DNA from 2 places in the Streptomyces sp. NPDC017991 genome. Region 1 is predicted to be linked to the other one. Evidence: riboswitches for the same ligand, from Rfam matches in the RefSeq annotation. Region 1 holds a riboswitch; the other holds the start of a gene.
The links. Region 1 has a riboswitch for S-adenosylmethionine ahead of ACH4DZ_RS29320 (glutathione S-transferase family protein). Riboswitches for the same ligand answer to the same signal wherever they lie in the genome.

Region 1 (3,658 bases):
AACTGCAGCCCTTCCAGGCGATCGAGGGCGCCTGGGGCCCTGCCGCCCAGACGCAGAACTATCGCGCGCCCGCGACCGGCCTGGACGCGTGGCAGCAGCCGGCCGTCGGTACGGACATGCGCGCCGGCACGGACATGTACGCCGGAACGGCTACCTACGCCGGCATACCCGGCATACCCGCCGCGGGAGCGGGTGCCGTCGCCGACCAGAGCATCGGCAACGGCGTGTACCTCGGGGTCGACCAGTACGCCGGTGCCCCGTACACCGGTGCCCAGCAGACCGACACAAGCATGTACGTCGACGCGAGCACGCCCATCGCCACGGGAGTCGCCCTCGACATGCAGAATGCGGCCAACCCCGCATACGGAGCGCCCGCCCCCGCCTATGCGACGCCCGCCTATGGCACGCCCACCTATGCCGCGCCCGACCCCGGGTACGGCGGACAGGGCGCCAGGGCCGTCGACTTCGCACGCGCTCAGATCGGCAAGCCGTGCGTATGGGGCGCGATGGGACCGGGCTCGTACGACTGCTCCAGTCTCACGCAGGCCGCCTGGAAGGTCGCCGGAGTCGTGCTCCCGCGTTCCGTCCAGGACCAGGCGACCGCCGGCACGATGGTCCCCGTCGCGGACATCCGACCCGGTGACCTGGTTCTCTTCAGCGGACAGGTCGGACACGTCGGCATCGCCACGGGCAACGGCATGATGATCCACGCACCGAGCCCGGGCGTCGCCATCCGCGAAGAGTCGATCTACTGGGCCGGCGAGGCGGCGATCCACAGTGTGATCCGCCCTGCCTGAGGGGCCGTTGCGGGCCCATCCAAGGTCAGGAGCCAGGAGCCAGCAGTCAGCGTGATTGTGGCGTCTCCGCCGGCTTCGTGAGTGCCTTGGTGAAGCAGACGCTGAACGGATTGCGGTCGTACGGGGCGTACGGCCGCACCTCCTGCCAGCCCTCCCGCGCATAGAGTGCCCGGGCCTCCGGCTGGAGCGCGCCCGTCTGCAGCCACAGCCGGTCGACGCCGAGACTCAGCGCGGTCGACTCCACCGCCGCGAGGGCCGCTCGCGCCAGACCCCGGCCGCGGTGGTCGCCGTGCACGAACACCCGCTTCACCTCGTGCCGGTCGGGCAGCCTGCGCAGCGAGGCGGTGGCCACGGGCACGTCGTCGGCGTAGGCGACCCAGGTGACGACGATCTCCTCGGCGGCGGGCTGCGGCGCACGTACGCGCCGGTGCTCGACCGGCGCGTAGCGCGGGGCCAGTTCGGCGGACATCTGCTCCCGCAGCCGGGCCGGGGCCGGGGCGTCCCACTCCTCGGTCACCCAGCGGACCACCGGTGCCCGCCGGGCGGCCCGAGTCTCTTCCCCGGTCTCCTTGCGGGCTTCTTCCCTGACTTCTCCCTTGATCATGCGCACATGCTCACACCGGCGGAGGAGGCGTGTCGTCGGCTCGGGCCCCCTGTTCGCAGAACGGAAACACCGCGTTCGCAATGACGCCCGGCAGCCTTCTAGAGCGCCGTCCGCCCACTGCCCCGGAAGGCCGGGTGCAGGCCGAGGCGCCGGACGTACCGATCCAGGTGGGGGTACGCGGACCGGGCGCCGTCATTCGTGTCCGGGTGGGTGAGCGCCACCCAGAGATCCACGTCCGCGGCCGTGATCGCACCCCCCAATACATAGGGGCTGGAGGCCAGTTGATGATCGAGCAGGGTCAGTGTCGCCGCCCGGGCAGGGGGCTGGGAGGTCGGTGTGACGTCCCGGGCGAGGAGTTCACGCAGCGCGTCGATCTCGGCGGCGAGGGCCGGTGGACGCAGCGCGGGCGGGCCGGACGCCTCCTCGTCCCGGAGTCCGGCAAGGTCGGCGAGGTCGCGCAGGATGTCGGGCGTGTGGTTGCTGACGACGCGTCCGCTCCACCGGTCGCACAGCGCGGGCGCGGTGAGCGGGCCGTCGTAGTGGTGCCAGGTCGCCTCGTAGGCCCGGCGCAGCGAGGCGAAGGCATCGGGCGTCTCGGCGGGGCGGGTCAGCACGGTGGTGGCAGTCGAGTCCTCAAGTCCCAGCAGGGCGAGGGTGATCGAGACGCGCAGCGAACGCTGACAGCCTTCGGACAGATACAGCTGATAGCGGTGCGGCGCCGGGTAGAAGCCGCCGGCCAGGCCGACACCTATGCGGCCGCGGAAGCGGTGCGGACGTGCGGTCGCGCTCGGTGCGACCGTGCCGCAGGCGGGCGTGCCGGTGACGGCCGTACGTGCGGCCGTCGCGAAGGTACCTGTGCTCGAACCGCGGGAAACTGTCTCGGGCATGGCTCTCCAGAGGGAATCGCGGAAGCCCTGGCCGCCTTGTGGGCACCAGTGGCGAAACGGAGTGACTGCGCTGTGTCGTGCACGTCCGGCGGGTCCACGGGCCGACGGTCCGGATCGGGCGGACCGCAGGGACCGGGTGAACCGGCAGCGAACTAGTAAGCGCTGGAGACGCGCAACAGATCGATGTGCAGTCGCCTCGTCAAGCCGTTCCTGGGCAATTCCCACCCGTCCCGGTCGGGGCTCGCACGAGGCGAGACCACGCTTGTCCCGCCGCACCGGCGGAACCCGGTCGTCACCCGGGGCACCCCGTCGCGGTGGAAGGGTTGCCTGTCAGCGGGCCGGGGCCGATGACCGCACGGACGGAGGAGGACCTCGTCCGACGGGCGCTGACAATCGTGACCGTCCCCGCAAGTGTCGGCGCGCTGAGTGAGGTCGTCAAGACGCCGAGACGACGTCTCAACAGGTGGGCAGTGTCCCGTGCGGGTCGGTGGGGGCCGGCCGCGCAGTTCCCCGCGCCCCTTGAAGGCGGGGCTTCGCCCTCGCCCCCCAGGGGCGCGGGGAACTGCGCGCTCAGCCCTCACCGACCCGCACCCGACAACGCACCGTTCGCCCAGGGAACCGCCGAGATCAATTTCGGACTGCCGGAAGAAAAGGAACAGCCGTACTGTTGTGAGCGTCGACGAGCAGACGAGCCGCAGGACGGAGGTGACGCACGTGCGACCGCGCCCCGTACCCCGCCTCCGTGTCCCCAAGCTCACTCCGCGCCGCCGCGTCCGCCTGTACTCGCGGCAGCACATCGACCTGCTGCGTGTCGCCGGCGCGCTCTGTCGTCCCTGACCCGTACCTCCGCGGCCCCGCCCTCCTCCGGTGAGGGCCGGCTTCCTCCACGGTCGATCAGGAAGGCACCCCCGTCGTGTCGTCAGTACCTCCTTCTGCCCTGCCCACTTCCCCCGCCCTGCCCTCTACCCCCGCCCTGCGTCTCGCCGTAGCGCTCGACGGAGCCGGCTGGCACCCCGCCGCGTGGCGCGACCCGGTGGCCCGCCCCCGGGACCTGCTCACCGCCGGTTACTGGACGGACCTCGTCACCGAGGCCGAACGGGGTCTGCTCGACTTCGTGACCATCGAGGACGCCCTCGGCCTCCAGTCCTCGCACTTCACCGAGCCCGACGGACGGACCGACCAGGTCCGCGGCCGGCTCGACGCCGTCCTCATCGCCGCCCGGGTCGCGCCGCTGACCAGCCACATAGGACTGCTGCCTACCGTGGTGGCCACGCACACGGAGCCGTTCCACATATCGAAGGCCATCGCCACGCTGGACTATGTGAGCACCGGCCGTGCAGGCGTACGGATCCAGGTGTCGGCCCGCTGCA
Region 2 (3,658 bases), on a different contig from region 1:
CTACTTCGGTGAGGACGGCCAGATCCCCAAGCCGACCGCCGAGGAGTACAAGGAGATCACGAGCGGCCACGGCCACCACTGATCACCACCTGTTCGCCACGGCAGGAGCCCCGTCCATTGCATGGACGGGGCTCTTTGCCGTGCCGGGGCCTGGATAGGGTGGACCCACATCCACGAACACGGACCCAGGAGCGGCAGATGAGTGCTGTGACCCCCGCTGGAGGCGACTTCGCGGCGGGCCGTTCCTGGCCCGCCCTCCTGAACGGCCTGCTGGACGGGCGCGACCTGAGCGCCGACGACACGGCCTGGGCGATGGACCTGATCATGCGGGGCGAGGCGACCGACGCGCAGATCGCCGGGTTCGCGGTGGCCCTGCGGGCCAAGGGCGAGACCGTCGAGGAGATCTCCGGCATGGTGCGCACGATGTACGCGCACGCCAACGTGATCGAGGTGCCGGGCGACACCGTCGACATCGTCGGCACCGGCGGGGACGGGGCGAAGACCGTCAACATCTCGACGATGTCGGCCGTCGTCATCGCCGGTACGGGTGCCAAGGTCGTCAAGCACGGCAACCGCGCCGCGTCCTCCGCGTCCGGCGCCTCGGACGTCCTCGAAAAGCTCGGCGTCAACCTGGAGCTGACCCCGCGACGGGTGGCCGAGGTGGCCGAGGAGGCCGGGATCACCTTCTGCTTCGCGGTGAAGTTCCATCCGGCGCTGCGGCACGTGGCGGCGGCGCGCGGGCAGCTGGGGATCCGGACGACCTTCAACTTCCTCGGCCCGCTCACCAACCCGGCCCGGGTGAAGGCCCAGGCGGTCGGGGTCGCGCACGCGCCCATGGCGCCCATCGTGGCCGGGGTCCTCGCCGAGCGCGGCAACTCCTCGCTGGTCTTCCGCGGCGACGACGGTCTCGACGAGCTGACCACCACGGCCACGTCCCGGGTGTGGGTCGTCCGGGACGGCAAGGTGCGCGAGGAGGCCTTCGACCCGCGGGACGTGGGGATCGAGCTGGTGCCGGTGGAGGCGCTGCGGGGGGCTGACGCGTCGTACAACGCGGATGTCGCGCGACGGCTGCTGGGGGGTGAGCGGGGGCCCGTGCGGGACGCCGTGCTGCTCAACTCGGCGGCGGCGCTGGTGGCGCTCTCGCCGGGGCCTGGATCGCTCGCCGAGCAGATCCGCGGCGGGATGGCTCGTGCCGCGGAGGCCATCGATTCCGGGGCGGCGCTCCGGACGCTGGAGCGGTGGGTGACGGCGACCCAGGCGTAGTCGGTCGTCAGCGGCCCCGGTGGGGGCGGGCCTCAACGATTGCGCAGTCCCCCGCGCCCCTAGGTACCCAGGGGCGCGGGGAACTGCGCAGCGGGGGGCGGGGGCGGAGCCCCCAGGCGGTGACCGGTGCCCCCGCCGTTCCGCGATGCGGACAGCGGGTTGCGTCGGCGTGATCGTGTGGCAAGATGCTGGCAGGTCATGAGTGACAGTCAACAGGCCCCGGCCGACTGTCCGGCAACCCTCCGTCCGTGGCGGGGTGCCCCGGGTGAAGACCAGGTCGTAGGCAGTGAGGTCTACGGCAAGCGCGGACCCCTCACCGCTCGCTGGAGCGGACACACCAGGGGTCCTGGTCGTTCGAGGGAGCCTTTCATGAGCAAGCGAATGCGATAGGGCGCCGAGCCCCACTTCCGCGTACCCCTTTCACCTTTCCTGTGCCGGGCCATGCCCGCCCGCACAGTGATTTCGCCTGCCTCTCACAGGAGCTCGCCATGTCTGTCTCCACCGCTGCCGCCGACCGGTCCGCCCACTGTGACACCGACGCCTCGGGGTCCCTGCCCGTGCTGGGCCGAGACGTCACCGTTCCGCTCGTGACCGGCGGCGAGGTCACCTACGCCGCGCTCGACTACGCCGCCAGCGCCCCCGCCCTCCAGCGGGTCTGGGACGACGTGGCCGCGTACGCCCCGTACTACGGCAGCGTGCACCGCGGGGCCGGATATCTGTCCCAGCTCTCCACCGACCTCTTCGAGAACGCCCGCAGGACCGTGGGCGAGTTCCTCGACTGCCGCGCCGACGACGAGGTCGTCTTCACCCGGTCCACCACCGACTCGCTGAACCTCCTCGCCGCCGCCCTGCCCGCCGACTGCCAGGTCTTCGTCTTCGAGACCGAACACCACGCCTCGCTGCTGCCGTGGCAGGACGCCCGCGTCACCTACCTCAACGCCCCGCGCACCCCGGGCGAGGCCGTCGCGACGCTGGAGCGGGCCCTCGCCGACCGCGACCCGTACGGTCCGGCCCTCGTGTGCGTCACGGGCGCCTCGAACGTCACCGGCGAACTGTGGCCCGTACGGGAACTGGCCGCCGCCGCCCACGCCCACGGCGCCCGGATCGTGCTCGACGCGGCCCAGCTCGCGCCCCACCACCCCGTCTCCGTACAGGAGTTGGACGTGGACTGGGTCGCGTTCTCCGGCCACAAGCTGTACGCGCCGTTCGGCTCGGGTGTGCTCGCGGGACGCTTCGACTGGCTGCGCGAGGCCGACCCGTACCTCGCCGGTGGCGGTGCCTCGCGGAAGGTGTCACGGCGTACGGACGGCGGGGTGGACGTGGAGTGGCACGAGAGCGCCGCACGGCACGAGGCCGGGTCGCCCAACGTCATCGGCGCCTACTCCATCGCCTCCGCCTGCAAGGCCCTCACCGAGGCCGGCTTCGACACGCTCGTCGCCCGTGAGCAGCAGCTCGTCGCCACCGTCCGGCAGGGTCTCGCCGAGGTGCCCGAGGTCCGGGTGCTCTCGCTCTTCGGCGACGACGCCCCGCGCGTCGGCGTCATCTCGTTCGTCGTCGACGGCTGGAACAGCTCGCACTTCGCCGCCGCGCTCTCCGCCGAGTACGGCATCGGCGTCCGCGACGGCCTCTTCTGCGCCCACCCGCTGGTCCGTACGCTCCTCGGCAGCGACCCGCAGTCCCAGGGCGAGTGCGGCGCCCCCGAGGCCGCCCCCGGCGAGAAGTCCCTGAACGCCATCCGCGTCAGCTTCGGCGTCGGCACCCCCGACGAGCACGTGGAGCGTTTCGTGGGAGCGGTCAAGGAACTCGTGGCGAACGGCGCCAGCTGGAACTACCGCACGGAGAACGGCCGCTGCGTCCCGGCGGCCTGAAGGGCTCCGACACGCAACCCGACCCCCGTACCGCGCGCCCCGGAGGGCCTAGGGCGTTTCTTTTGGATCAGGTCGGATCAGGCCGCGGTGTCCGGTGCGGTGCATCGCAAGGCGGAGCATGATCCGCGTACTGGGCGTACTCGGGTCGTGCGACAACGCCGCGAGGTGCTGTGCCGGGCGCCGCGGACCCGGGCTGATCCAAAAGAAACGCCCTAGTTGTCGCCCCCGATGGCGAACGCGGCCTCCAGGTCGTGCTGCGAGTACGTCCGGAACGCCACATGCGTGTCCGTCCCCTCGACCCCCGGAATCTTGCTGATCATGCCGGGAATGACATCCGCCAGATCGTCATGGGCCTTCACCCGGACCATGGCGATCAAGTCGTACGTCCCGGTCACGGAGAACACCTCGCTGACGCTGTCCAGCGCTGCGATCGACTCGGCGATCTCGGGAATCCGGTCCACGCTGGTCTTGATGAGCACGATCGCGGTGATCACGGCTGGTTTTCTCCCTCGGTGGCCGTCGCTGGG

Region 2: linked by a shared signal. The riboswitch ahead of ACH4DZ_RS17500 (aminotransferase class V-fold PLP-dependent enzyme) and the one ahead of ACH4DZ_RS29320 (glutathione S-transferase family protein) in region 1 are both predicted to bind S-adenosylmethionine.

What each region holds. Positions count from the first base shown of each region.
Region 1 covers NZ_JBIRGP010000011.1:64,134-67,791, forward strand. The annotation lists gene ACH4DZ_RS29310 (C40 family peptidase) at 1-797, shown strand, start outside; gene ACH4DZ_RS29315 (GNAT family N-acetyltransferase) at 844-1,401, opposite strand; gene ACH4DZ_RS29320 (glutathione S-transferase family protein) at 1,500-2,288, opposite strand; SAM riboswitch class IV at 2,542-2,689, opposite strand; gene ACH4DZ_RS29325 (putative leader peptide) at 2,958-3,125, shown strand; gene ACH4DZ_RS29330 (LLM class flavin-dependent oxidoreductase) at 3,202-3,658, shown strand, end outside.
Region 2 covers NZ_JBIRGP010000005.1:266,920-270,577, reverse strand. The annotation lists gene ACH4DZ_RS17510 (cytochrome bc complex cytochrome b subunit) at 1-82, shown strand, start outside; gene trpD (anthranilate phosphoribosyltransferase) at 199-1,263, shown strand; SAM riboswitch class IV at 1,458-1,574, shown strand; gene ACH4DZ_RS17500 (aminotransferase class V-fold PLP-dependent enzyme) at 1,752-3,131, shown strand; gene ACH4DZ_RS17495 (Lrp/AsnC family transcriptional regulator) at 3,344-3,625, opposite strand; gene ACH4DZ_RS17490 (rhomboid family intramembrane serine protease) at 3,622-3,658, opposite strand, start outside.